Regions from separate parts of the Paenibacillus sp. 2003 genome, predicted to be linked through region 1. Evidence: predicted binding sites of a transcription regulator. Region 1 holds the regulator's gene; each other region holds the start of a gene.
The links. Region 1 encodes LexA, which represses DNA repair genes until DNA is damaged. Its sites were predicted from a motif close to CGAACATATGTTCG; they were not measured.
Positions count from the first base shown of each region.

Region 2: the regulator LexA is predicted to act here: its motif matches at 2,844-2,857, upstream of J2X75_RS02800 (DNA polymerase IV).
Region 3: the regulator LexA is predicted to act here: its motif matches at 4,726-4,739, upstream of J2X75_RS08705 (DNA polymerase IV).
Region 4: the regulator LexA is predicted to act here: its motif matches at 5,271-5,284, upstream of addB (helicase-exonuclease AddAB subunit AddB).

Region 1 covers NZ_JAVDTB010000001.1:2,454,120-2,461,714, forward strand. Annotated here, with positions in the region: gene J2X75_RS10570 (hypothetical protein) at 1-106, opposite strand, end outside; gene J2X75_RS10575 (DUF896 domain-containing protein) at 232-441, opposite strand; gene J2X75_RS10580 (LysM peptidoglycan-binding domain-containing protein) at 537-914, opposite strand; gene lexA (transcriptional repressor LexA) at 1,211-1,837, shown strand; gene J2X75_RS10590 (aldehyde dehydrogenase) at 1,943-3,244, opposite strand; partial or broken gene J2X75_RS10595 (NucA/NucB deoxyribonuclease domain-containing protein) at 3,672-3,869, shown strand; gene J2X75_RS10600 (hypothetical protein) at 3,886-4,236, shown strand; partial or broken gene J2X75_RS10605 (ATP-dependent DNA ligase) at 4,316-5,172, shown strand; gene J2X75_RS10610 (SOS response-associated peptidase) at 5,207-5,878, shown strand; gene J2X75_RS10615 (zinc ribbon domain-containing protein) at 6,538-6,879, shown strand.
Region 2 covers NZ_JAVDTB010000001.1:577,057-584,651, reverse strand. Annotated here, with positions in the region: gene J2X75_RS02810 (L,D-transpeptidase family protein) at 1-874, opposite strand, end outside; gene J2X75_RS02805 (ferredoxin) at 1,093-1,335, opposite strand; gene J2X75_RS02800 (DNA polymerase IV) at 1,453-2,754, opposite strand; gene cimA (citramalate synthase) at 3,287-4,906, shown strand; gene J2X75_RS02790 (TlpA family protein disulfide reductase) at 4,988-5,539, opposite strand; gene J2X75_RS02785 (M67 family metallopeptidase) at 5,767-6,258, shown strand; gene J2X75_RS02780 (exonuclease domain-containing protein) at 6,244-6,981, opposite strand; gene J2X75_RS02775 (DUF294 nucleotidyltransferase-like domain-containing protein) at 6,978-7,595, opposite strand, start outside.
Region 3 covers NZ_JAVDTB010000001.1:1,979,489-1,987,083, forward strand. Annotated here, with positions in the region: gene J2X75_RS08680 (VOC family protein) at 136-498, shown strand; gene J2X75_RS08685 (Rrf2 family transcriptional regulator) at 555-989, opposite strand; partial or broken gene J2X75_RS08690 (amidohydrolase family protein) at 1,539-1,921, opposite strand; gene J2X75_RS08695 (MFS transporter) at 2,044-3,294, shown strand; gene J2X75_RS08700 (hypothetical protein) at 3,976-4,161, shown strand; gene J2X75_RS08705 (DNA polymerase IV) at 4,786-6,003, shown strand; gene J2X75_RS08710 (YolD-like family protein) at 6,000-6,347, shown strand; gene J2X75_RS08715 (YhjD family protein) at 6,349-6,717, shown strand; gene J2X75_RS08720 (hypothetical protein) at 7,142-7,390, shown strand; gene J2X75_RS08725 (amidohydrolase family protein) at 7,550-7,595, opposite strand, start outside.
Region 4 covers NZ_JAVDTB010000002.1:248,837-256,431, reverse strand. Annotated here, with positions in the region: gene J2X75_RS13225 (RsmE family RNA methyltransferase) at 1-195, shown strand, start outside; gene mtaB (tRNA (N(6)-L-threonylcarbamoyladenosine(37)-C(2))-methylthiotransferase MtaB) at 198-1,544, shown strand; gene J2X75_RS13215 (NUDIX hydrolase) at 1,658-2,092, shown strand; gene J2X75_RS13210 (Na/Pi cotransporter family protein) at 2,150-3,151, opposite strand; gene J2X75_RS13205 (class I SAM-dependent rRNA methyltransferase) at 3,748-5,124, shown strand; gene addB (helicase-exonuclease AddAB subunit AddB) at 5,349-7,595, shown strand, end outside.

The DNA of each region.
Region 1 (7,595 bases):
AGACTTCTTCACCTGGTGTACCTGTGATTGGTTGACCACTTTTTTTGCGTTGCTGATTTAACTGCTTGGAATTTTTCTTAACCGTTCTCTCGAACGAACGCGACATGAGAATCCCCCTTATGTGTCTTTGTATCGGCTTACATAATTGCAAACCAACATTTCCCCCTATAAATTGCACACTCAAAATAACAGGAAGAAACCTAAATATCATAATGATATCATTAGGTTTCGTTAGTGTTTGAGTTTGCCTTGGTGGCCTTTGTCATTCTCATCATCAACAATCTCAATGGTATCCAGTTGTTGTCTGAAATTGCTGCGAATATTACTCAAATAAATCTCTCTTAGCTCGGCACGTTCAGCAAGTTCTTCCTCCGACAATCCAGTGGACTTTTGCTTACGAGCCAATTCGTTAATGCGTGCTACCAGACTATCTATATCCAAGCTTGTCCCCTCCAAAAATACAAAGTCATATTAACTTTGCCATTATAAAGGCAGCTTGTCAAGCTGACACGCGTTAACACTCATTGATGTGCATTTTATTCTGCAAATTGCGGTAGAGTTAGTACTTGCCCCACTTGGATGGAAGTCGCTTGAAGTTGATTCACTTTCTTAATTGCTTCTATATAAATACGTGTATCCATATTCGTCGGTTTATGTTCCAAAGAAATACTCCATAATGTTTCCCCTTGTGAAACGGCTATCTTTCCTCCAGGCAGAACATCATTCTCATTGCCAGCAAATACAGTTAAAACAGTGCTGCATCCAATAAATATAATCAAAGAGGTAATGGCTACCTTTAACATCCATGAAGAAATCTTGAAACGCGCTAAAACCTTCTTGTAGTTCCCTATTTTAGACTTCACCAGTTCCGAATTCATTGGTTCATAAATGCTTTGATAAGTAGAATATCTCATTAAATACCCGCCTCCAAACGTTTGTTCCTATCTGTTGAAATCAATATAACACGAACACTTGTTTTGTTCAATAGATTTTTAGAACAATTGTGCGCTTCTTTTTTGAAGGAGAAATTTCTTATTTCACTTCCTTTTGCAAAGCATTTGCAGTATTATGCTCTGACTTTTGGACAATTTCTGTTCTATAAGTTTAAAAACACTGATTTAATGCTATTTTATTTAGAACTTATGTTTGTACGAACGGAGGTTCTATGTTATAATTTTCCCAAACGTTACTAAAATGGGGTTGATACGGTATGTCGAAGATATCCAGCAGGCAGCAGGCTATTCTGGAGTTTATACGAAATGAAGTCCGGTTGAAGGGGTATCCTCCTTCCGTACGGGAAATTGGTGAAGCTGTTGGACTGGCTTCCAGCTCAACAGTACATGGACATTTGGATCGTTTGGAGAAAAAAGGTTTGATCCGACGCGACCCTACCAAGCCAAGAGCCATTGAGCTTTTGAGCCAGGAAGAATCTGAGCATTCTCATCAATTTGCTCATAGCGTTGCACGTATTCCTGTTGTTGGTAAGGTTACAGCCGGGGTTCCAATCACTGCAACCGAGAACATTGAAGACTACTTCCCTCTTCCTACACATTATGTAGGCGAACAAAAAGTGTTTATGCTTTCAGTAGTGGGAGATAGTATGGTGGAAGCTGGAATCGTTAATGGAGATTACGTTATTGTCCGTCAACAGCAAACTGCTGATAACGGTGATATCGTCGTTGCAATGACTGAAGACGATGAAGCTACAGTGAAAACGTTCTATAAAGAGAAAGATCATATTCGCCTTCAACCGGAGAATGCGACCTTCGAACCTTTACGTTTGAAACATGTTAGTATTCTGGGTAAAGTCATTGGCCTTTTCCGAGATATTCATTAATATTTAACTTGAGTAACACAACTAGATGTAATGAAATACGAAAGAGGTTGCCCTGATCAACAGGACAACCTCTTTTTTTCATGTTTATGTTATTTTTGCGGCTAATTATTCACTGCGTTTCAGAACACTCTTGTGATGCGAGAACACATCAAAGCTCTGTTGACCGTGATATGAGCCCATACCGCTCTCTCCGACACCACCAAACGGGAGATAGTGTGAAGTCATATGAGAAAGTGTGTCATTAATACATCCCCCACCGAAGGATACTTGATTCAGAACCTGATCCTGCAGTTGCTCATCCTGTGTGAAGAGATATAGCGCCAATGGTTTTGGCCGGCGAACAATCTCATCCAGCATAGGATTCAGGTCACTGTACGTAAACACAGGAAGAATTGGACCGAAGATCTCTTCTTGCATCACAGCTGATTCCCAGTTCACATCGCCAAGTACAGTCGGTTCAATGAGCAACTGCTCACGTACAGAACGTCCACCAATCAGCGTTTTGCCATCTGTGAGGAATCCCGACAACCGATCAAAGTTACGCGCATTGACAATGTGCGGGAAATCAGCATTCTGTAGCACATCATCTCCAAATTTATCTTTGATCTCTGCACTAATCAGATCAATCAATTCATCATGAACTTGTTCATGCACAAGCAAGTAATCCGGAGCAACGCATGTTTGCCCTGCATTCAGGAATTTACCGCGAACAATACGTTGAGCCACCAGCTTCAAATCTGCATCACTATGGACAATAGCAGGGCTCTTGCCACCCAACTCAAGAGTTACAGGAGTCAAGTGCTCCGCAGCTGCCTTCATAACAATGCGACCAACACCTGTGCTTCCTGTGAAGAAAATATAATCAAACTTCTCTTTCAACAATGCTGTGCTGGCTTCGACTTCCCCTTCCATAACGGCAATATACTCCTGAGGGAAGATCTCCTGTATCAGATCATATGTCAGACGAGATACGGCTGGTGTTAATTCAGAAGGCTTGATAACTGCACAGTTACCAGCTGCAATTGCTCCAATCAGTGGACCAAAGGCCAGTTGGAAAGGATAGTTCCAAGGCGCAATAATAAGCGTCACTCCGTATGGTTCAGGGTAAATGGTGCTCACCCCATCCGGTATAGCCGAATTGGTTGGGACTTGTTTTGCTGCAGCCCATTCATGCAGATGTTCTAGTGCAAAATCCAGTTCACCCAGAACAATGCGAATCTCGGAACCGTAAGCTTCCGACTCGGATTTGTTCAGATCAGCCCGAAGTGCATCTTGAATCCGTTGCTGATACTTTTCAATTCCTTTTTTAAGCTGTTGAAGTGCATTAATCCGATACTCGATATTTTTAGTTTGTCCTGTATAAAAAAATGTACGTTGTTCTGTCACCAGTTGTTTTGCTTGATCCATATTAACATCTCCAATTAATTATTTAAAATTAAATTGCTAAAAATTTAATTAAAGTATACCTCCTCTATATGAAACTTTCAACATACGTTTGAAACATTGATTTGAGAGTATTTGAAGTTGGGTTGAGGTTTTAAAAGCTAGTACTCCCTTCTATTTCATGGCTATTAGAAGTTCTAAACTTGATTTAAATCTTTTGTTTTCGACAGTTTAATGCACTGTAGAAAGAATTCTAATTTCAGTTTCTCTTTAATAAGTTAATGATTTTATCCGTTCCCGCCCACAATTTCACAGCGAGCAGATTTTAATCCAACAACTACTCCTGAGATCGGCTTATATGTGCCAATAGAAGTAAACAGAACCCCGAGTCTGTCCGATTATTCGTATAAAGGCGTGTTATATTTATCAGATCAAAACCGCAATCTGCCATTTAAGAGTTATTGACTCTAAGAAAGGATACGAACGATACGATCGTGACGAGTTGCCTATGGAAATGTGCGCCGAGGGTGGTGAAGGTGAAGATATCGAATACATAAGTCCATCGGATAATCGTGGTGCCGGCAGCTTGGTAGGTAATCAGTTGGAGGAATATCCAGACGGTACATTAGTAGAATTTATATTTGAGTAAGGGGATAAATTTTTTTATGAGTGAAAAACTTAACGTAATTAGTGACTACTTTGGTGTTTTTTGTTTGGGTGCAATCACGTTGTTTATTTTTGTGCTATCAGTAATGTTTATTATCAAGAGTTTTATCAATATTTATAGAAAATTAAAAGGTATAAATTCTCCGGCAATGACACCCTGTAAAACATGTAGACGCTCGATTTCAAACACTGCTATTATTTGTCCGTACTGTGGTGAACATTACGGTAAAATGAATGAATTAGGTGATTCAATATTTATCTGTTTCCTTTTTGGTTTAGGTCTTTTCATATTAGGAATTGCGAGTCTAACTGAGTCCGTTGAATGGTTTGAGCGTACTTATATGAACTGATCGACACAAATGATATTCTCCATAACTTACCGCCTCAATCCTTTGTAGCAAACCGCTATAATTGGGTTGAGATGTTTTTATGTTCATAAGTCCTATGTTACTTGAAACAGCACCGGGTCCCTTCTCTCATTCGGATTACCTTTTTGAACCGAAGTTGATGGACATCGGTTGATATATTCGCAACAGTCCGGATCCGTCCGGTTATATACACGTCACAATAATGACTGCACTCGTCAGTACCCGGAATTACAGTTGCCGTTTGACTCAGACATCATTTTGGACGGTGAAGTAGCATGCGCCTATCCAACAACGGGACTGAACGATTTCGAAGCATTCATGAGCCGCTTCAGCACTAAACAGGATAGTAAGATACAACAGCTCACTCGTACGCTGCCAGCCACATTCGCTATATTTGATATTCTTTTCTTCCAAGGACGAGATCTACGTAAACTACCTCTTATGGAACGCAAGATGATCCTACACAGTCTGTCTCTTCCTTCCTCTAACTTTGGAGTTGTACCCCATATAGAAGGTGCTGGAGAGGAGTTATAAACTCAGATAGAGACTATGGGTATGGAAGGTGTAGTTGGCAAGCGTAAAGACAGCCAGTACGTCAGCAGACGGTCCAAGGACTGGATGAAGGTCATTAACTGTTCCTATGCTGATGTGTTCATCACAGGATACAAAAAGGCTGAATTTGGTTGGCTTGCTGCCGTTCCAGATCCAACTGGCAGAATACGCCCAGTGGGAATTATTGAATATGGTCCCAGTCCAAAACATAAACAAGCATTTCGTGGAGTTTGCAAGCAGCTGATAACAAGTGAAGACAAAAACCACGTTTACCTTGAACCCCGAATTCAGGCCAGAGTAAAAATGCGTAATTGGACCAAATCAGGCTCGCTGCGTATCCCTGTGTTTGATCAATTTATCGTGTGATTATATATTAAGGACAATACAGGAGGTGCTTTGTATGTGTGGTAGATTTACGATCACTGACCCCTTAGATACAATAATGGAGCGTTACTATGCTTCTATAGCTGATGGATTCGAGTACAAACCTAATTACAATGCAGCACCCATGCAGTACATTCCTACAATTATCGGTAGCAAAGACGGTAATCGATTGGGTGCGCTCCGATGGGGACTGGTTCCCGTTTGGGCAAAGGATGACAAGATCGGTAACAAGATGATTAATGCCCGTGCTGAGACGTTAACCGAGAAGACTTCCTTCAAGCGTCTAATCAGCTCCAAACGCTGCATCATCCCCACGAACGGATTTTATGAGTGGCGTAAGGAAGGAACGGAAAAGCAACCAATGCGTATTCTGATGAAGGATGACCGATTGTTCTCTTTGGCAGGATTGTACGATACCTGGACAGATCCTGACGGGAACAAGCTGAGCACATGCACAATAATTACAACGGAACCAAATAGCCTTATGGAGGATATCCACAACCGCATGCCGGTTATCCTGCGCTCTGAGGATGAGGCAGAGTGGCTTGGAAGAGATAATGATGATGTTCAGTCACTACTTGGTTTGCTTAAGCCATATCAAGCTTCAGAGATGAGAGCGTATGAGGTGCCGAAGGAAGTCGGTAATGTGAGGAATAACAGTTTGGAACTGTTGAAGAAAGTAAATTAGAGTTTCGACTAGAGTGATACCTTAGTGGTAGTCACTCTTTTTTACTGTTCATATTTCAGAAATATATGGAAATAGACGAATAACTTTGATAACATAAGTGGATTGATTACATAAATGGAGGATCTTAATGGCTGATAATATGGCATCATACTCACTTCTGGGTATTGCCGGTCTCATTACTACTTGTTTGTTTATATTTGGTATAGCTTGTTTAGTAGCATTGTTTATCAATGTCTTCAGGCTACTCAAGGGTCGAATTAACCGAAAGTTAGAACAGTGCCAATCCTGTGGTAATACAATCTCAATTTCAGCTATCATTTGCCCTAATTGCGGACACCATTACGGTAGATCTAATGGAGTTTTCAATTCAATTTTCGGGTCATTCGTTGGTTTCGTAATTTGCATTTGCGGAGGATTCATAGCATTAGCTGAACTTATAAAGATGATAAATAATTAGATGAGAAGGAGCCATAAAAGCCTCCTTTTTTGGTACCTTAGATTCAAACAGGTTAGGGAATTATTTACTGCTCATGATCTTAATTGATGCCTTTCTATTACTAGGTAGTATTCATTTTCTAACATCCACACATTTGTATAGAAAATTTTACATAGTTCTGATAGACTATTCTGGATTGATTTCATCATTGAAGGAGTTTGTTATGATTCATAATATCAGTGAGGTTTTTGGTATGGTATTCTTTGCAGGATTGATCTTAGCGTTATTTGTACTAGGCTTAATGGGTATTGCTGGAATGTTTCTTAATATCTTCAGAAGATTGAAAGGACTAAGGACTAAAAAAGTGGAACCTTGCAGATCTTGTGGGCATTCAATCTCAAGTTCTGCCATTATATGTCCTAATTGTGGAGAACACTACGGACGAGGAAGTGGATTTGCTAATTCAATCATTGGTTGTTTTATCGTTGGATTTGTTTGCATTGGAATTGGTTTCTATGCCTTGTCAGAATTTCTTGAGACATTTGAAACCTTTAGTTTTAAATAGTAAATATTACATAGTAAACAATACTATTCTGGATTGAATACATAGTCGGAGGAACGCCATGTTAGAGCACATAAACAACATCGTGGGTAATTTATTCGGTATAGGGATCATTATCGCAATGTTTGTACTTGCGGTGCTAGCCTTTAAAGCAATGTTTAGAAATATAATAAAAAGATTTAAACCACCTTCTAGTAACTTAATTAACTGTGTATCTTGCAGAAGTGCCATATCTGGAGATGCTTTCATGTGTCCACATTACGGACATCATTACGGGTGATCAAGAGCTGGGAATTCTATATTTTACTGTTTATTGGCCGGATGCGGATTCTTGCTTGCGTCGTTGTATGGACTTGAACTCTTCTTCAAAGAGGGTATCATTAGTTTAGATTTCTTTAAAAGATACTTTAATTAATCGCATACAAATAAAAAGGAGCCAGAGTTTGGCTCCTTTTTTTGTGCTCTAAATTCATACTGATTTCGGAAGTATATGCCACCCATAATCTCAATAGATGACTCGCTATACCCCTCTACTGGTCCGCTATAGTCAATGAGTTATTCACGATCCGCTTAGATATGCCAGACGGACACAGGGACTTGGGTTAAGGCTGCTGTGAGGAAGTCCAAATCTTTGGATAATGTCTTATATGTATAATTTATCTCATCACCTATCTATAATAATTCGACAAAAGGCATGTTTTTCCTGCACAAATAACTCA
Region 2 (7,595 bases), 1.9 Mb from region 1:
CTTGATGCAAAGCTAACAGCTTCGGAAACATCTCGGTCATACCTGGCGCAGTCTCTCCCAGAATATTGTTCGGAAATGGCTGGGCCAATTGCGTTACACTCTTGGGCCAAGCGTCATTTTTTTTGCGATAGGCAACGATTGCACTTGATAATGATGCAGCGGCTTCCTGCTTGGCGGTCCACGCCAAGGCCATCTTTTTGATTTTCGGCGTGATCTCAGGAGGTTCACAGTTACATTGCTTGGCATCATAACTCTGTACAGTCAATTTCCCGCTTGTGTTGGTTTGTACTATGTATTTCACAGGCATATTTCGCTTCCATAAAGACCATTCATCCGAGGTTTGCATACCCAGTACAGCCGAAGTTTCTATTTTCGGGCCAGACCCGGACCAGGCAGCTGCGAGCGCAGCCTCCCCATGGTTGCCTCCAACAAATGCCGCAGCGGTGAACACATTACTTGGTGGAATGGATGCAGTTCCAACCTGTTTATCCGCTTCTACAGGCGCTGCGATATCCTCTGTGGATTCCAATGCTGCTGACAGTGCGTCGGCCGCTTCACGACTGAAACCCGGAGCGTCCGCAGGTGGCAGACCTGCCAGCACAAGCAGCATGAACAACGTAAGCCACATTTTGCGTCTACGTTGTTTTTTCTCTTTTTGCTCAGACATTTCCACCAGTTTGTCCTGATAGTCCACCCAGATGTCAGCAGGAGCTTTACTACGTTCAAATGCCTCGTAAACCTCGCCCGCTTGCTGAAAACAATAATTGGCTTTGGCCTCCTGCCCTTCGCCCAAGTACTCCTTTCCAAGCAGATACCAGGCCATTTTATTGTCGGGATGTTTCTTGACATATGTTCTTAGATGAGTATTTTGCATCCGACCCTCCACTATTTCGCCTTTTTCCGTATATCATTATATATCGGCATAACCAAGCGTTGAATCCATAGGACTTGAGTACCCGGTGGAAAAAAGGGGGTTCGACAATGTTCGTCCTTGATCTATAGTCAGATAATCACAGTTAAATGAATGCAAAAAAAGCACCTTCCCTTGTCGTTAAGACAAAAGAAAGTGCTCTATGTTCATGTGAGAAATACTTAGCCTTCTTTATTGAAAGGCTCGTCCGCTACTTTGATTGAATCTGTAGGGCAGCCATCGCATGCATCCTGCATATCGTCAAACAAGTCGTCTGGTATAGCTTTGACACCATGGTTAGCATCGCCGTCAAAGATAACTTCAGCCAAACCTTCATCATCATAATCGTAGATGTCTGGAGCCGTTGCTCCACAAGCGCCACATGCGATGCATGTGTCTTTTTCAACCCAAGTATATTTACTCATTTACATTCTCTCCTCCTAAAATTCGAAACGTACAGTGTTTTTATCTAGAAACATATTAATACAAAGTAAGGATAATTACAAATCATTTTGCAACCACAAGTCTCTATTATCCCTTATTTAATCAAGACTTTGCAAGTTATCTTTTTGCAGGGAAGTACCGCGCACTTTATGATTCCGAAGCAGCACGGAAGGATCGTCCCCAAGCATGCCTGCGGTCACAACAGCATTCTCACCAAATTTATCACGTAACTGATCCATAATCCGAATCAGATTGTCCTTCTTGGGCTTCTGCTCATATTCAAACAAGTCCATCTGCACAGCGGATTCTTCTCTTGGAATCAGGTTCTGAAGTGTCACACCCAGCATGCGTACAGGCTTGCCACTACCCCAATGCTTCTCAAATAGTTTACAGGCCTCACGGTAAATGACCGTTGCATCCTCCGTAGGAACTTCCATTAGACGTGATCGGGTGATTGTCTTCATATCCGGTGTGCGGATCGTAATCTGAATACCCTGGCTGAACATTTCGTGCTTGCGCAATCTTCTGGCTACCTGGTCACTTATATTGAGGAATACCCGATGAATCTCATTCATATCCGATACATCCGCCGGTAAAGTGGTTGTATGTCCAATGGATTTATTGGCTTCCCGTTCCGCGTGAACTGCGGAATGGTTAATGCCATTCGCAGAATTTTTGAGCCATGCTCCATTAACTCCGAATAGTTCGGTCAACATGTTCTCATCCGACTTGGCCAATTGACCAATCGTTCCAATGCCCAGTTTTTTCAGCTTTTCAGCCGTTTTTTTGCCAATGCCAAACATCTCGTTACATGGCCTGTGCCAAAGAATCCGGGGTACGTCCCTCATACGTAAAATGGAGATACCGTTCGGTTTTTTCAGATCCGAAGCCATTTTTGCCAATAATTTGTTGGGTGCAATGCCAATGGAACATGGCAGCCCCAATTCATCCTTGATTCTACGCTGAATGCTCTCCGCAATCTCCATTGGATTCCCGAATTGCCTTGACCCTGTAATATCAAGATAACATTCATCAATGGACGTTGCCTCAAGTTGAGGGGTATAACTATACGCAATCTGCATGAAAGCTCTTGAATATTGACGATATAAATGAAAATCAGGACGAATCACAATGAGATCAGGGCACTTTTTCAAGGCTTGGTGGACAACCATACCTGTTGAGATGCCTCGATTACGAGCGGCATATGAGCAGGTTACAATTACACCCTTTCGCAGTTCACTGCTGCCCGCAACGGCCGTTGCTTTTCCTCTATATAAATCTGGTTCCTCGGCTTCATGTACAGAGCAGTAGAAAGCATTCATATCGACATGCAGAATCACCCGTCCGGCTGTAGGGTAGTATTGATCCACATTCGCTGGAGGATTGCCGTCTGAAGACATCATGAACCCCCGCCCTTTCTTGCACACTAATTAATGAAACGAATTTCTTTCTTCTATAGTATATCAAACCCGTTATGTTAATTCAGTCACGAACATTTATTTTCTGCGAGATCTGATCAGAGACCGAATAATCAACCAGCCTACACTCACAAAAAGTATCAAAGTGATCAGGGCAATAGCCGTATTTTCCCATACAAAAGTCAAAAATCAACCCTCCTTTTCTTCCATATATTCCAATTAAAACTCAATAATAGATTATAACATACATCCGGATTATGATTACCCTCCTTCTTTTTTCTCTAGAATCCGTTAATTGTTACATGAAACTGCGATTTCTATGTAGCATTTGGCTATAATGGTGCTATAATAATTAATTATACAAATTGACGACTTTAGGACAAATCAGCGCACCCAGTTTAACACAGTGTAGCGTTGCCGAATCGAAGGATTCGTCCACTAACGTACTTAACAGCTTTTCCCAACTTACAATCCAAACTTTTAAAAGAGCGCTTTATCTCAAAGGAGGATCTTCATGTCAAAGGCCATTTCCATCTTCGATACGACTTTACGTGACGGCACACAAGGGGAGGGTGTCAGCTTATCGGCAGACGACAAACTCAAAATTGCCAAGAAGCTTGATGACCTGGGTGTCCATTATATTGAAGGCGGAATTCCCGGCAGCAATACCAAGGACATTGAGTTTTTCAAAAGAGTCAAGGAATTAAACCTGAACGCAAAGGTTGTTGCTTTTGGCAGTACCCGCCGTAAAGGCAGCGTTGCTAGTGAAGACGCCAACCTGAAGCGCATGATCGAATCTGGTGCTCAGGCTGCAACTTTAGTCGGTAAATCATGGGACTTCCATGTGCATACCGCTTTGCAGACTACATTGGAAGAAAATTTGTCCATGATCTATGATTCCATCGCCTATCTGAAGCAGAATGGTATGGAAGTGATCTTTGATGCAGAACACTTCTTTGACGGATTCAAACATAACCCGGAGTATGCTCAAGCGGTCTTGACCAAGGCACACGAAGCTGGAGCGGACTGGCTCGTTATGTGTGATACCAACGGCGGGACGATGCCAAACGAGGTACACGAGATCGTATCCACACTTCATAGAAGCCTGCCTCACGCACATCTCGGCATCCATACACATAATGATTGTGAACTGGCTGTGGCCAACACACTCAGCGCTGTACAAGCCGGAGCCCGTCAGGTGCAAGGAACAATGAACGGTTATGGAGAGCGTTGTGGTAACGCCAATCTCGCATCCATTATCCCGAACCTGCAACTGAAACTTGGCTATGAATGTGTTACTGAGGATTCCATGAGACAACTTACAAACGTGGCTCGTTATGTTAGCGAGATTGCCAATGTGAATATGCCGATTAATCAGCCTTATGTCGGCAATGCTGCTTTTGCTCACAAAGGTGGGATTCACGTCTCTGCCATCCTGCGGGATTCACGTACCTATGAACATATCGTCCCTGAACTGGTCGGTAACAAACAACGTGTGCTGGTCTCGGAACTTGCCGGACAGAGTAATATTGTATCCAAAGCGCAGGAACTGGGGCTTGAGTTCGATCCAAGCAGTGCCAATTCACGTCAGATTATTGAGAAGATCAAAGACCTGGAGCATCAGGGTTATCAGTTCGAAGGTGCAGATGCTTCGCTTGAATTGTTAATTCGTGAAGCGAACGGTGACATGAAAGAATTGTTCACTTTTGAATCATTCAAAATGCTTGTGGAGAAAACGGCGGGGAAATCCGTTGTTTCTGAAGCTTTTGTCAAACTTAATGTAGCTGGAACAAGTGTTTATACCGCTGCTGAAGGTAACGGTCCGGTGAACGCACTCGATAATGCGCTTCGGAAAGCATTGGTACAATACTTCCCTTCACTTGCCAACATGCATCTGTCGGACTACAAAGTGCGTGTACTGGATGAGAAAGATGCCACCGCCGCTAAAGTTCGTGTATTGATCGAATCCAAAAATACGGAGAACACATGGAACACTGTTGGTGTATCCGAGAACGTAATTGAAGCAAGTTGGGAAGCGCTCGTTCACAGTTTCCGCTATGCATTGCTTCAAGAAAAATTGCAGGATGAGCCGGGCAAACTCCCTATTCCTGCTCATGGGATAAGCAACCACTAATACCCCATATTTCCCGGAAAATAAAAAGAAGCCTCTGTACCCATGATTCATGGATGCAAAGGCTTCTTTCTTTGCAGAAAATTAATTCGCAATTAACTCTTTAATCTTACGTTCCAACTCTTTCTCGGGCAATATGCCCAGAACAATCTCATGTATAACTCCTCTGGAGTCAATCAGAACATTCGTTGGAAAAGCCACCCCATTGTATTGAGCATACACAGTCCCCTTCTCATCCAAGGGAATAGGGAAATTCAGTTGGTACTCATCCACAAAAGCTTTGGCATCTTTGAGTTTATCGTATGATGTTACATTAACCCCATACATGTCAAGCTTATCCTTGTATTTCGCGGCCATTCTATTCAGCTCTGGAGCTTCCTGCTTACACGGCTCACACCAGGATGCCCAGAAACTGACGAACGTGGCCTTATCTTTGGCACCGCCCACACTGTACGTCTTCCCATCCATTGCTGTCAGAGAAAAAGCAGGTGCCAGAAGACCCGCACGTGGTCCCGTCTCTGTAGGCATGGGTTCTTCCTGCTTAAAGACGGCTGCAATGCCGTCACCCGCATTCTGGGCCAGTGCAATACCAACCAGCAAGACAACACCAAGGAGTATGTATATGTTTCGTTTCATAACCCGCCACCCTTTTATATAATTAGCCTGTTGAAACTAAAACCGTAATTTCTGCACATGCTAAGTGTTTATCACGCTCTAAGACAGTTCACCAGAACATGATTCCCAAATGTTCTCTTTATTATTGTACCCTTTTCCTTTAAAATTTTACAATCCGGATTACAGAAAATAAAATGAAAAAAGGACTCCTGCCATAGCAGGAGCCAAAGAGAGAGGGGTGAATACAAATGGCAGCACTTCACGGGCAGCAAAACGCCTTCTACATCCCTTCTTCCGTAGAACAAGAGATGTCAAAGCACATGTTCCTTTCGCTGCCGCAAGAAGCCTGCGGGGTTATGCTGGGTGAAACCGCAGCGGGCGGTATACGAATCAGTCGGTTTCAGCCCATTCGTAACGTAGCACCTGACCCGCTGCACCATTTTACTCTGGACGATGCCGAATGGATTCGGTGCGTATTTTACGAACCTAAGCTCATTGGTATCTTCCATTCTCATCCGCAGACCAGGCCTGTTCCTTCCTTAGAGGACTTGCAAGCTCTTCCGGCCTTCGCCGGTTTGCTTCAGATGTACCTCATCGGCTCACCCGACCAAACAAGCGGGTTAAGATCTCATATGCATCTGAACGGTTATCTGATTGAATCCTCGAAGGAATCGCAGGATCCGACACACCGCGTTGTGCCTTCGTACAATCTGCTTCCCGTTCCGTTATGCGTGACTTAGCTGGGTATACAAATCACCCAAGGTCTCCACATTTTTACGCATCATGTCCTCCAAGTAACAAGACCATAACTGCGCAGTCATTTTTGAATCTTCCAGTGCATGGTGACGCCCATAGATCGGAATCCCTCTGGATTCCAGCAATTCATCCAGACCATACCCCGGCCTGCTTGGTTCAAGCCAGCGGGCCAACATCATCGTATCAATTAAACGATGTGTCAGCCTTACCTTTGAAGTCCGCCACAGAGCGGCATTCAGAAAAGCTCGGTCATGCGCACTTGCGTGTGCAATCAGAACGTTTCCACCTACAAAAGACATGAAATCATGCAGCCCTTCCAGCAAAGTCGGTGCGTCCAGCGTCATCTCCTGCGTAATACCTGTAAGTTCAGTGATATGTTCCGGAACCGCAGTCTTGGACTGCACCACCGTATAGAACTGCTCTCCTTCCAGCACGACACCACCATGTATACGGACCGCACCAAATGAGATAATCTCATCCCCATGCTGGGGCGAAAAACCCGTCGTTTCCAGATCAAATACAACTGCGTCCAGCTCATTTAGAGGCGTATGCAGAACCTCAGGTCTGCGCTGTTCTCTCATCATAGAGCGGATAAACGCCATGTGTTGCGCCGTAGGGGCTCCCATAATGGAAGCGATGGCGGAAGGGACCCCTCCCTGACGCAGCGAATTCCAGAATCCTGTATTGCCCCTTGCCGGCTCTCTCATGGACGTCTCCTTTCCGCAAAACGCAACTGTCTTTGCAAAGCACGATGCACTCGTCGTACCAACCCGAGCGTATCCCTGAGCTCATAATGAATTTGCTTTTGTTTCATCTGTTTCTCATCCAGGAACCCACTGCTATGTTGCAAATCCCCTTGGATGACAACCGGTGTACTTCTACGAAACTTCAAAGCGGCTAAGAAGGCCCGCTGGCATGCATCCAGTAATGTAAACGGAACAGCTTCAAGTGAAGTCAGTCTCTCCATTCTTTTTAACGTAGATGACTCCTTGATCCCATGTTGCAAAGCCAAATAACGGGCACTGTTCACCAGTGGAATGTACAAACCATACTTAACATCAAATCCGCCTGCATGTTCACCAAATCGTTCTGTGACCACACGTCCAAGTACATTTAATGTAGCTTTATGTTTAACCGTATTGCGAAGAACTGCATCCGAAAGTTCAGGAACCAGTCTGAACTGTTCATAAAAACTCGTGATCCATTCCTCCGCCAGACTTTGCTCACCTGCAACAAAACGCATGTCTGAAGCAATAATCAGATTACGAACGGGCTCCCAATTCAGATCCGAGCTCCAATCTGCTAATTGATGCTTCCATGA
Region 3 (7,595 bases), 470 kb from region 1:
TCAAGTAGACGAAACAAGTATGCAAAATCATGAGAATACTCATCAAAAAAATTGACAGAATCAAGATGTTTTTATATAACTAAAACAGTTATAACTATTGTGGTTATAATTAAAAACAAAAAATAGGAGGCTAACATGAAAATCTTAAATCATTTTATCCCCGTTTTTACCGAGCAACTTGAATCAACCGTTGCTTATTATGAATCTCTTGCTAACCGATCTATGGATCGGACGTGGGACATTCCTGAAGCTGGCTTATCTTTAGCCACAGTCTATCCTTACGTTATTGTATCTGGAAGTCCCGATGCCATGGAGCCTGCTAAATCACTCCGTGCCGTGGTGTATGTGGATTCCATGAACGAATTGAAGGAAGAATTAAAAAAACAAAATACCCTTATAATAAGGCATCAGTGTGGTCCTATTGGTCCAAGCATTTTTGTGCAGCATCCCGATGGCAGTTTTATTGAATATGTAGAGCCTGCGCAAGCTACTGTTTGATTGGGAAAAATTAAAAAATGTAAAATAAAGCTACTCCATACACCGTAGGAGCAGCTTTATTTTACATTTGCCTCTGTTCGTATTTGCTCCACAATTTGAGCTAGGGTAACAGAAGCCAGTTCATGCTCCATGACCTTCTGCGCATTAGAGAGTTTTGGTAATAGTATCGATTCAATGTTCATACCTACAGAGCAATTGGGGTCAGTATTCTTGTGAAAATTAAAAAGCTGATTTCCTTCCACAGATTCGACCGCTTGAAAGATATCCAGCAGGGTTAATCTTTCGGGCGATACCAGAAGGGAGGCCCCCGCAACTCCTGGTTTTGTTTCAATATACCCTGCTTTTTTGAGCTGGGCCATAATCCTTCTAATTACAACAGGGTTACTATTGATGCTACGTGCAATTCGATCACCTGTACTATATATGGGATCCAACGTAATCATCGAGAGAATATGGACTGCCATCGAAAAGCGACTGCTTATTTGTTTCATCTACTCACCTTCTTTGCTACAAAGTATAGTTCCATTTATAGAACAGGTCAATCGACAGTTTTTCAGCAGGAAAACAAGAGGAACATTTCGGTCACTATTTGCATCATTAATGATGGCCTTGTCCCAGAAAGGACCAGCAAGCATTTAGATGGCCTGATTAGAGATACAAAGTACTTCTTTGAAATTAAAGCTGAAGAAGGACAATTCATTCTTAATGCAACATAATAAGAACATATTAATATTCTAGCCCCACTTTTGATTATTTTTAGAGAAGAGCATTTGGAAATTATAAAAGTAAAATATTGATTCAACTAAAGGGAAACGATAGTTCAGAACTACACAGCGGCAGCTGATCAGAAGATTAACTGCAGCTTTTATGATGTGAAGGAAAACAAATTTGCTCATTATGGGGGCTCTGGAACGATATCAGCAACCCCATTAAGGTGGGCTAGAATACTCTTTTATAAGAATCACACCGGGGCATCATATTCCACGTCTGTTCGTGATATATTGACGCATGTAGCGCTTCACGGACAGTATCACCACGTGTTACCAATCCAAGGTATGGATAATCTGGAGGCTAATCGAGATATTGCTTGTCGGATCACCGTTTACGAGAATAAGGTCAGCGCGCGCACCTTCGGTAATACGGCCGCGATCGTGAAGACCAAAGCAACGGGCCGGTTTGGAAGTAACCGACTGAAGAGCTTCAATTGGAGTGAACCCGGCCTTCACCAGCAGCTCTATTTCGTGGTGGCCGCTTACTCCGTGAGCAAGGCCGCCAAGGTTCTGAACGGGAACCGGCGCAACATCCGTCCCTACCAGAATATCAACTCCGGCACGGTGAAGATCCATCACATTCTTAAAGCTGTTCTCCATATTGCCTTGCGGGAACGTATTGAAAAATTCAAAATATCGATCCAATCCGGACTCTGAAATTTCAGTCTTTAGTAGGAGGTGAACGATGATGAAGTCCGTATAATTAGGAATTGAAAGGAGAGTCATATCTTATTCAAAATGGGCATCTTTATAGACAAATTGGAGGTTGAAAAGATTGAATAGGGACGAAAAAAGCACCAATGCGCCAAGCCTGTTTCGCAATCGGTTCCTGCAGACGATTTTATTATCAAGCGTGCTCCTGCAGGTTGGCATCTGGGTACGTAATTTCGCTATTCTCCTGTACGTTGCGGATAGAACAAACAATGATCCTTACGCCATTTCGCTAATCAGCGTAGCAGAATTCGCGCCAATTTTTGTTTTTTCGTTCATCGGAGGTACATTTGCCGACCGCTGGCGGCCGAAGCGAACGATGATCTGGTGCGATTTATTATCCGCGGTATCGGTATTCGTAGTACTCCTGACCATACATTACGGTTCTTGGCACTCCGTCTACCTTGTCGCATTCATCTCGGCTATTCTTTCGCAGTTCTCCCAACCTTCAAGCATGCGATTGTTTAAGTATCATGTGCCGGAAGAACAGCTGCAGCAAGGGATGGCTCTATTCCAATCGCTGATGGCCATCTTCATGGTGCTTGGTCCTATGCTCGGAACCTTGGTTTACAGCACTTTTGGCCTTGAAATATCGATCGCTGTCATGGGCGTGGTTTTTCTGCTCTCCGCACTCGTTCTTATTCGTCTGCCAGAGGATAATATGCAAGCTCAAACCGTCGCTGTAAAAGGGCAGTTCCGTAAAGAATTCATTGAAGGCTTCCGCTATGTTTGGCAAAGCCAAGTACTGCGGATGCTCGGACTTGCGTTTATTCTCGCAGGACTCGCTGTTGGTGTAGCCCAAGCGCTCAACCTATTTATCGTAACGGAGCGGCTGGGCAGGAGCGAGGAGTTCCTGCAATATCTGCTGATGGTAAATGGTGCAGCTATGCTGATTGGTGGCGGAATCGTAGCCGTCTTCGCCAAGCGGGTTCCGCCGCAGATTCTTCTAGCGATAGGTATGATCGCAGGCGCAGTCTGCACAGCCATTGTAGGGTATTCGACAAGCGTTCCGCTCACCCTGACCGTTCAATTTCTGAATGGACTTGTTTTCCCTTGCATCCATATTGGGATCAGCACAATGATTCTAAAATGGTCAGAGGCTTCGATTGTCGGCCGGGTGAATGGGGTTCTGAATCCGATGTTCGTTGGCATGATGGTCGTTTCCATGTCTTTCGCTGGCGCGTTAAAGGATGCCTTTTCACTGGGGACGATCTATGGCGGTGCAGGATTATTATTTCTTCTTGGCGCACTGGTCATGGTTCCGATCATGAACCAAAAAGCGCCAGATAACGCACATATTGCACAAGAGACATAATTTCGTGATACTTATAAAATTTTAATGAAGAAGAGCCGACCATGAAGAAGTGATCGGTTCTTCTTCATTCCCTGATGTGGTTAAGACCAACAATATCACCAATTTTACACTCAGTATGCTGCCAATGATCCTGGGTTTTATCACATATATCGCAGTCATGACCATGAATATTCAACTGAATCTGTCCTCGATGATGCTTAGTCGCAAGCACGATCGATGAAAAATTTTTGGGCAGGACAGCTTCTGTTATTGATCGTATGTATCGTTGCTCCTCGACACCCTTTTGGAGTAGGGGTATCCTGCTCTTTCAACGATTACAGAACTTCGACTGTATTATGTTGTTCCCGGGAACATTGGTTTCACAAAGATCTTCATTGGTGTATAGACTGCTTGAAAGGGAGGGGACCATTCTTCAATGAATGTGTATTTCATGAAAGTAAGTTGATTAATTCATGCCCTAACTGTAGATGAACAATACCTTTCTCGTTAAACAATAACAATTGGATCATACATAATGACTCGAACGCAGGCTCCAGTTTTGAAAACATTAATCCATCTGCCGAGTGGTTTAAGAAGGTCGAATCTGCGAAGGATACATACATTTCCGATTCATATGGTTTACGCCTAGAGCTAATTTTAAGGTTATTTGAGGAATTTCAATCTTTTGCAATCGCAGATAAGGTGAAAATTGAAGCAGCTGAAATGGCTTTAAACAAAGAGTCACCTTTCTTCGGATCAATTGATGCTCCAGAAAAAAAAGAAAAGAAAGCTGATCCTTCCGTAAAAAATAGTATGGGAGATGCAATTATTTTCTTGAGTTATTTAGAGTTTCTCAAGGGTAAACAATATCACTCTGCGTTTTTATAAGTGCAAACTCAACAGATTTTTGTGATGCTGGCACTAATACACTTCATTCCAATCTAAAAGAACTCATTAGTAATGAAAACATCGATTTAAATTTCGATATTAGTCTTGCAAAATACATTAATCAGATCGATGGGGAGATACTCAAAGTTCAACCACTTCCAATGCTAGCGTTCAAATGCACCTTATGTAACACGATATACAACATTAATGGAAACCAGTTTGTTGCTCGTAGTACATATTCAAATTGGCAGCAAGTCTGGTGGCATCAATGCCCTCATTGTTTTTCAACTTATGAGACTGATGAAGATTTTAATATTGACTAGTAACAGGAATACGACCGCCGTTCATGAGGTGGTTTTTTTGTACCACCAAAACTACGATTGACCAATTAAAATACAATACTTACATTTACATTTTTTCTGAATGAAAACTCTGGTTCAGGTGGGAGTTCAAATGATGGAGAAGCTGGTGTGACTGAGTATGATTTGAATCCATCACTTCGTCGTATGCCTAATATAAATATTTACCTCTTGCATAAAGAACGTGTGTTCGGTTTATAATATACAAACATACGTTCTTAAAAGTACAGGAGTGATTTCAGTGTTGGCTAAGCAACGAACCATTATGCTCATCGATATGCAGAGCTTTTATGCTTCAGTCGAAAAGGCAAAAATGCCTCAATACAAAAATAGACCATTAGCTGTTGCGGGAGACCCTGCAAGACGCTCTGGAATTATCCTTGCCGCTTGTCCACTAGCCAAAGCGAAGGGTGTGTCTACCGCGGAACCACTCTGGCAGTCTCTTCAGAAGTGCCCTGAACTGATCATTGTGAGACCACACATGCAAGAATATATCGAAGTATCCACTCAAATCATGTCCATTATTGAAGAGTTCACCGATCTGGTCGAACCGTACAGTATAGACGAATTATTCGCTGATTTTACAGGGTCTATGCATCTATTCGGTAATGATCCAATCGATTTGGCCAAGCAAATTCAAGACAAAATCTATAATGAAACAGGTGTTTACGCGAGAGCTGGCATTGGTGAAAACAAAGTCATCAGTAAATTGTGCTGCGATATGATTGCTAAAAAAGCAGAGGGGGGTATTTTCTACTTAAAGAAAGAGGAGTTACACCTCCATATTGGAGATAAGCCCATCCGCGATATGTGGGGAATAGGCTCAAGAATGGAAAAACATCTGTGGAAGATGGGCATCCGAACCATTAGAGACCTGGCGAATACGCCTCTTTCCAAATTAAGAAGTAAGTGGGGTGTTAATGGAGAAGTCATCTGGCGAGTCGCAAATGGACTCGACAATTCGCCGGTAACCGTCAACACGCACAGTACACAAAAAGATATCGGAAACGGAATGACCCTGCCTAGAGATTTCGCAGAGGCTTGGGAGATCGAAGTGGTTATTCTCGATATCTGCACAGAAGTATGCAGAAGAGCCCGCCAAAAGGGATTGATGGGTAGTGTCGTATCCGTAAGTGTATCTGGAGCGGATTTTGACCACCCCACTGGTTTTCACAGGCAGGTTAAACTGTCTGATCCTACAAATATAACCGTTGATGTGTGCAAGATAGCCAAACGCATATTCCATCAACATTGGGATGGGCAACCTGTGCGCCGTGTAGGCGTATCCCTGTCTCAATTATCCAACGCGGATACATATCAACTATCTTTCTTTGATGATCAAGAGCAGAAACGAGCCATTGATCAGGTGATGGACGACATTAAAGATCGATTTGGCGACATTGCCATTCTACGAGCGAGCTCCATTACGGCTGCGGGTCAAGCGATCGATCGAGCATCTAAAATTGGGGGGCATTATAAATGAGCAAGAAACTGGAGGCCAATGGATTATGGGAATCGAGCCGCATGATGCTTCCACAACATAAAGAACGAATTATACAGCATCGTACTCAAATTCATGTTCAAACGAAACCACTGATCCATGAAGATGAGTGGGAGATTATTACTCAGAATATAGATATGTCGCTCAATTATACATTGCAAGCCACCTTTGAAATATTTACTGAGTCAGGCAATCGGTATATACACGGGATCGTCACTTCAGTCAGTTCCTTTGGAAAGAAAATCAAAATTGAAATGGAGAATGGATTTGAATGGGTCGATTTTGATCAATTGGTCGCTGTAAAACTTGAAGAAGGAGGCGTATAAAGTGCGACAGACTTTCGAGGAACTTTCACTCGTGAAGAGGGTGGTAGAGCTCCCTTATCTTTTAGGTGCTCTGGAGGTAGATAAGCATAAAATATACGCTTCAAACTTCAAAATGAAATCTGTGTATGTTGACTACTTGGACGGTACCCAAAAGAAAATTGCTTTAGAAATGTACAAATCGAAACAAAGGCTAAAGGAACATCATATTAAAATCATAGATGAAGTGAGATCTGAACTGAGTTTAACGGTAGATTATTCGGTGAGAGGTTACATTCATAAAATGACATTATTATGGAGCAAAGTGAAAGTGGATGTAACCTTAATGCTTACCGAACATATGAACGTTGATATTACTGATTTGCTCAAATGAACATAGAAAATAAGAGTATAACTCATGGATGCGGCAACAAATACGAGCAGATCTTTTGGCAAACCGGGAATCACGAAAAAGATAAATAAAAAGGCAGAAAACTTTTCCGATGAAACGTTGACTTCAAATTGCAAAGTGTACATGCGAACAAGGCGCGATGTATATGCCATGAACACAAAAGAGGAAAATATCACCGAAAATTTGAACGAATCCTTGGGTAGAATTGAAGAAATCTTTACGAATACTCCCGACTTAATCATCCGAAAGTTAAGCATAAAACAGACCGGAGAACTAGCCGCTATAATCTATATGGAAGAATTGACAGATAAAGCGTCGCTTAATCAAAATGTTCTTGCTCCACTTCAACTAGAAACCGGAAATTCTTCCGGAGATTTCATTAGAGACAGGTTCTCAAAATATAGCCATGATCCGTCGTTATATCGCGGACAAAGAGTTAAAGGTGAAGCGGTATATTGTTGGACAGCGGGGACAAACGCCAGTATCTTTGCTTTATTTGGAAATGGGTTTTATGCCAGGGCATATCAGTATCCCTTATACAAGGAAGCACAGGCCGACTGGGGGAAAGAACTATCCCGAGCACATTTCGATGTGGTTATCTCTTTATAATTCATATGATGAGATCTGGTTTTTACGATATACAATGGACTGTTAAGGAGCTGGTAGCAGAAGGGGATCAAATAGCAACTCATTTTCGCTGGGCATCGTTCCAAAAAATTAGTAGATGGATAAATTGATTAAAGTCGAAGAGGGACTGCATTTTGCACTCCCTCTTCTTAGTGATTTTACAATTAGGAAATATAAACTACTAGTTTTAGCCTAGTTTTTGCGAACCATTGAACCACACAGATTTGATTGAC
Region 4 (7,595 bases), on a different contig from region 1:
GCACCTGATGCAAGTGCAGAAGTACTGATTGTTGTTGGACCGGAAGGTGGATTTTCTGAGAAGGAGACGGCAGAGGCTGATCAGGCTGGTGCTGTATCTGTTGGACTGGGCAAACGCATTTTGCGTGCTGAGACAGCTGGAATGGCAGCACTAACTTGCGTGTTATATGAATCCGGAGAAATGGGAGGAATGTAATTATGCCATCCGTGGCGTTTTACACCTTAGGCTGCAAAGTTAATTTCTATGATACAGAGGCGATTTGGCAATTGTTCAAAAACGAAGGTTACGATCAAGTGGACTTTGATGAACAGACAGCGGATGTATACTTGATTAATACTTGTACAGTAACCAATACCGGCGACAAAAAGAGCCGTCAAATTATTCGTCGTGCCATTCGGCGCAACCCGGAGGCGATTGTGGCCGTTACAGGCTGCTACGCGCAGACTTCTCCGGCAGAGATTTTGGACATCCCAGGGGTGGATCTGGTTATCGGTACACAGGACCGTGACAAGATTCTGCCATATGTTAATGAAATTCAGGAGTCCCGTCAACCCGTTAATGCGGTACGCAATATTATGAAAACCCGTGTATTTGAAGAAATGGACGTACCGGATTTTGCTGACCGTACCCGCGCATTCCTGAAGATTCAGGATGGTTGCAATAACTTCTGTACATTCTGCATTATTCCGTGGTCTCGTGGTCTCTCACGCAGCCGTGAGGCAAACAGCATTATTCAACAGGCGCATCAACTCGTACACGCTGGATACAAGGAGATTGTTCTGACCGGTATTCATACAGGCGGGTATGGCGATGACATGGAGAACTATGATCTGACTGATCTGCTGTGGGATTTGGACAAGGTAGAGGGCTTGGAGCGTATTCGAATCAGTTCGATTGAAGCCAGCCAGATTAATGACCGTATGCTCGACGTGATCAAACGTTCGGATAAACTTGTTCGTCACTTCCATATTCCGCTGCAAGCGGGTGATGATACGGTGTTGAAACGTATGCGCCGCAAATATACGACAGAAGAGTTCTACAACAAGATGCTTCGCATTCGGGAAGCGATGCCGGATGTAGCGATTACAACAGACATTATTGTTGGATTTCCAGGTGAGACGGAAGAGATGTATCGTAATGGCTATGAATTGATGCGGAAGATCGGTTTTTCCGAAATGCACGTATTCCCCTATTCCAAGCGTACAGGTACACCAGCAGCACGAATGGAAGATCAGGTGGACGAAGAGGTCAAAAATGCACGTGTGCATGAACTGATTGACTTGTCTGAACAGATGCAGCTGGAGTACGCTAAGCAGTTTGTCGGACAGATACTGGATGTTATTCCCGAAGGTGAAGCCAAGGGCCGCGAAGGAAGTGGCAAGCTGCACGGTTATAGCGACAACTACATCCAACTGGTCTTTGACGGAACGATGGATATGGTCGGTAAAGTGTGCCGAGTCAAAGTGGTTGAAGCTGGCGTCAACGAAAGTCAGGCTACGCTGGTACGTGTGTTGGAAGAGAATCTTAAGTCCGCCGCGATGTAAATCGAGGCGTCAGAAACAAGGATTTCATTTCCTTGGGGAGCTTACCCGGGGAGATGAGGTCCTTCTTTTGCAAAAAATAAGATAAAGATATGAAGTTGATGGGGGAGCGCACGATGAACAAAAAAGAAATTTCAGCAGGCGGAGTTGTTTATAGAACAGGGGAAGACGGACGTCTTCAAATTCAGCTTATCGTAGATCGTTATGGTAAAACAACTCTCGCCAAGGGCAAAATGGAAGATGGAGAAACAATCGAACAGACGGCACTGCGTGAGATTTTGGAAGAGACAGGTATGGTGGGTCGCATTGTAGAGCCGGTTGATATCATTGCTTACACGTACCAACATGCAGATTTTGGCCCGGTGGACAAGGAAGTTCATTATTATCTCGTTGAAGCCGAGAGTGGAGATCTACAGCCTCAGATTGAAGAAATCAAGGGTGTGGATTGGTATGCTCCGGAAGAAGCATGGTCCAGACAGCAGCAGAACGGATATGATAATAACGATGATATCTTGCGTGTAGCCCTGAACAAGTTAGGCATTAACGTATAACGCATTATTGTTCGAATCGGTTAGCCGCGCGCTCTGTGGGTCTGGATAGGCAGATCATCAAGCCACGGGTGACTTCGCCGATGGGGCGTGGACCGGTGGTTTTTTGTGCCAGATTGGCAAGTAACAGAACGGTAAGGCAAGCAGTGAACTGGTGATGTTAAAAAGGGTCTGGGCATGCGCAATCTGTGCCCCGTTGTCCGCTGACAGCCAGGCCGAAGCTGCATGCAGCTGGCCGATCAGCGGCATAAACAGCAGCGCTCCCGCAATGTTTAATACAACATGGGAGGCTGCGACAAATTTGCCTGCGGATGCTCCGCCCGCGGCAGCAATCACAGCGGTGATGCAGGTCCCCACATTGGACCCGATCACAATGGCGATGCCGATCTCCACAGGCAATACCCCTGTGGCTGCGAGCGTAATCGCCATGCTAATGACAGCTGCACTGCTGTGAATGAGCGCTGTCAGACAGGCACCTGCCAGGAAGCCCCACCACAAGCTGTCGGCAGAGCGGTCGAGAAACCATTGAAATACGCCCATGCTCCGCAGTGGCAATGCAATGGACTGCATCACCTGTATGCCTGTCATGACAAGTGCAAATCCCGCAGCTGCGAGGAAGCTGTACTGGATGTTAAACAGAGTCTGGCGCGTACGTTCAGGAGCGGTCAGATTGCGTTCACCAAGTACAACAAACATGGCCCAGCCCGTCAGCGACAGGACAAGCAACGGCAGGGAAGCACGTCCGATCTGCAGTCCCACCAGCTCCGTCGTCAGACATGTCCCGATGTTCGTGCCGAGGATGATGCCGAGTGTGCGTCCATAGGTGATTAATCTGGCATTAGCCAGTCCAATGGTGAGTACGGTGACTGCAGTACTGCTCTGTAACAGAGCCGTTGCGCCCGCACTGAAGGCCATGCCTTTCCATGGAGCAGAGGTGGCGCGATTGAGCCAACTTTCCAACATGGGCCCAGCCATGCGCTGCAAGGCCGTTTCCATTAGCTTCATGCCACCAAAAAAGATAATAAGCCCATATAGTAGGGGCAATATTACATCTCTAAACATAGAAACATCATTCCTTCCGTCCGGGTTCCTTAACTCATCCTATGAGTAAGAAAAGACAACCATGACAAGCCTAAAGGAATTCAGAGGGAAGCGACCTAATTCCGTCCCCTCATTGAAAATTACGGAAATGTGTCTTAACTGCTCCACCCCAATTTGAAAGATACGGTGATTCGTGCAAACGTAGTGGAGGGACGGATCGGAATCTGAAGAAGCGAGTAGCACGTGTATGTGGCGGTTGTTTAAGGTTTTTTTGATTAGGTGAGTCTCAAAAAAAGAATAGCAACGCTCAGAACCAATCCGTAACCGTTACATCATTTAATTAAAGCGACCAAAGTACCAATCGGCGGCTGAAGCTTCTAAATTACCCGCCCCAATTCGAAAGATACGGTGATTCGTGCAAGCGTAATGGAGGGGACGAAAACGAATCTGAAGAAGCGAAGCGTGCGCCTTTGTCTCCGGATTTTCCCTTTAAGAAAGGGAATCAAAAAAATCTGGAGACAACAGCGATCGGAAGATCGATTCGTAACCGAAACGCCACCTACGCGCCGCACCAAACCTATCTTTCGAACTATTAAATTAAAGGAAGTGGATCTACCTTGCCATCAGTTACACTCGAACGCAGTCGCAAAAAGCGGCTTGAACATGCACATCCATGGATATTTAACAACGAAATTGCCTCGGTTGACGGAAACCCGGAACCGGGACAACTGGTCAATGTATTGAATCATCAAGGTCGCTATCTGGCGACAGGATATTACAATCCCGCATCTCAGATCACTGTAAGAGTTGTAGCGTATCAACCGCTGGAGTCTGAACAGATGGATACGGCGTTCTTTGCAGCGCGTTTCCGCGATTGCTTGCGTCATCGGGAACGTTTTATCCAGGATGGAGAGGCATACCGTCTCGTTTATGGCGAAGCTGATTTTCTGCCAGGATTGATCGTTGACCGGTTCGGCAGCATCCTCGTTGTACAGTTGCTTACACTTGGTATGGATCGTTGCCGTGAAGCCATTGTACAGGCACTCATTGAAGTAATGCAGCCTGAAGGCATTTACGAGCGCAGTGATGTCTCGATTCGTGAACTGGAAGGTTTGGAGCAGACCAAAGGTCCGCTGTACGGAGAGTGCCCACGGCATGTCACGGTTACAGAGAATGGACTACTCATTAAAGTCGATATCGTGGAAGGACAGAAGACAGGTTACTTCTTCGATCAACGTGAGAATCGTGCAGCGATCGAACCGCTCATGAAGGGTTGGGGCTACAAGAGTGGAATCACACTTCAAACGACTGAGCAGGATGGCACAGAGCAGCTCTTGCCTGTGAATAAAAGCGGTAAGGTAGTTACATTCCCATATTGGGATGGTGCCACTGTATTGGAGTGTTTCTCACACACGGGCAGCTTTACGTTGAATGCTTGCAAGTATGGAGCCAAAAAAGTGACTTGTCTTGATATTTCGGAGCATGCCATTGAGAGTGCACGAACAAATGTGGAGCTGAACGGTTTCACCGACCGGGTCGAATTCGTAGTTGCTGATGCATTCCAGTACTTGCGTGAACAAGTGAAGGGGCTGGATGAACGTACTGCACGTGCGCGCGCTGGCGAACAAAAAGTAGATACTTCCAAAGCGCTTGCAGCTGGCGGTAAAACATTTGATGTAGTCATCCTCGATCCCCCGGCGTTTGCCAAGACGAAATCAGCAGTTAAAGGTGCATGCCGCGGATATAAGGATATCAACCTGCAAGGTATGAAACTGGTTAATGAGGGCGGATATTTGGTAACAGCCAGCTGTTCGTATCACATGCGTCCTGACCTTTTCTTGGACACGATTGCCGATGCAGCAGAAGATGCAGGAAAAGTACTGCGTCTAATCGACTGGAAGGCAGCTGGTAAGGATCACCCGCAAATTTTGGGCGTGGATGAAGGACATTACCTGAAATTTGCTATTTTCGAAGTGCGCAGCAAAAAGAATTAGAGGAGTCTCTTTTTACTTGTTTTAATCTTTCGTGAGATAAAATGAAGTTTAAATGAATGATACTTTCGGTCAAAAGTCCACAGTGTGCTAGCTGCGGGCTTTTTGCCGTGTTAACGGAGAGAATCTCCGGTTTTACCGGATAGTGGCAAACGTATGTTCCGAACCAAGTCAGATATGTTATACTGGGAATTAAAATCTTGTACGTGTGGTTTGGAGGATTAGACATGTCCGTTCGTTTTGTTATTGGCCGGGCAGGCAGCGGCAAAAGCTCGCTGATTACCCGGGAAATTACATCCCTGCTTCAACAAGAACCGCAAGGCACACCTTTGATTTTACTCGTTCCCGAACAGAGTTCTTTTCGAACAGAGCAGGCATTGGTGTCTTCTGGAGCAATTAAAGGTACGATGCGTGCAGAAGTGCTCGGCTTTCGCCGTTTAGCCTATCGTGTAATGCAGGAAGCAGGTGGTTCTGCTCGTATTCCGATCGGAGCCGAAGGCAAAAAGATGCTGCTCTATAAAGTGATCCAGCGTCGTAAGGAAGAATTAAAGCTGTTTGGCGCATCCGGCAGCCAGCTGGGTTTTATAGGCGAATTAAATGACTTATATAGTGAATTTAAACGTTATGAAGTTGATCCATCATTGCTGGAAGAAGGGCTGTCTGGAGGGAATACCTCATCCACTTCGCCAATTCTGGAGGACAAGTTGCATGACTTGAATCTGATATATCGTGACTATGAACAGGAACTGACCAATTTATATATTGATGATGAAGACACGTTGACCGAGCTGACAGATCGTTTGTCGGAAAGTGCATTGCTGCAGGATGCCCAGATCTGGATTGATGGTTTTCAGGGATTCACGCCACAGGAGATGAGTGTGATTGGTCGATTGATGTTGCAGTCCTCTTCCGTGACGATTGCACTGACATTGGATCGTCCTTATGATCACGGCGCACTGCCTGGAGAACTGGAACTGTTCTATCCCACGGCAAGTGCCTATGCGCGCCTGAAAGGGATGGCTGACGAACTGGGTATACGGAGCGATATAACCGTGCTAGATTCGGAGATTCCACCGAGATACAAGGATCGTCCGGGACTTGCTCATCTGGAGGCTGGTTTCGACCGCCGAATTCGTTGGAAAAGTGAAGGCCTTGATTCCGGAATCCGACTGGTTGCAGCGGAGAACCGAAGAGCTGAGATGGAGGGGGCACTGCGTGAGATGCGGCGCCTGGCACAAAACGAAGGTGCGCGTTATCGAGATATGGCGGTACTTGTTCGTCAGTTGGATACCTACGCTGATATAGCTGAACCTCTATTCAGGGATTATGACGTACCCGTCTTTCTGGACCGCAGAAGAAATGAACTTCATCATCCATTATCCGAGTTTATCCGTTCCGCACTGGATATTGTTCGGCGCCACTGGCGTTACGAGGATGTATTTCGCTGTGTCAAAACGGATCTGCTGCTTCCGCGTGATGGTTCCATCACTCGTGAAGATATGGACCAGCTTGAGAATTATGTACTGGCTTGTGGTATCCATGGGTATCGCTGGACTGACGGCAAACCATGGAAGTATGTACCAAGCCTGTCCCTGGAAGACAACGGTGAGGATGGCCGTAGTCGAGGACGGGACCAGATGCTTTCTCTAATGGAGAGCTGCCGAACAGTCATTACAGATTCCTTGGGTGTTTTTGAGAAACGAATGAAAAAGGCAAAGACAGCCAAAGCCCAGTGCGAGGCACTATACAGACTGCTGGAAGATGCTGAGATCCCATGGAAGCTGGAGAACATGTCTGCTGAAGCTAAGTCTCAAGGTGACCCCGAACGGTCGAGAGAACATCGGCAGATGTGGGGAGCTGTGCTGGATTTATTGGATCAGATGGTCGATATGATGGGGAATGAACGGCTGGATATCACTCTGTTTGCCGGGATGATTGAGACCGGATTGACGGAACTGAAGCTGGGTCTGGTACCACCAGCACTTGATCAGGTATTGGTCGGTTCCATGGACCGTACACGCCTTCAGGACATCAAATACGTATTTATCCTTGGCGCCGTTGATGGTGAATTACCCGCCGTACCTCAGGATGATGGCGTATTAACGGAACTGGAGAGAGCGTTACTGACGGAACGTGGCATGGCGCTTGGACCAGGTGCAACAAGGCAGATGCTGGATGAACGTTTTCTGATCTACACGGCACTTACAGCGGCAAGCAGCCAGTTGTGGCTGAGTTACCCGGTTGCTGATGATGAGGGAAAAGCACTGCTTCCTTCCGAGATTGTCCGCCATGTACGGAAAATGTTTGGTCTACAAGAACAGCCATTGCTCGCTCAACCACCGGTTGCGAACTCAGAAGAAGCGCATTGGTCCTATGTCACCCATCCGGGTCAGAGTCTGTCAACGCTCATTGGACAATTGCGCAAATGGCGCCGCGGAGAAGACATTCCTGAAATGTGGTGGGCGGTCTACAAT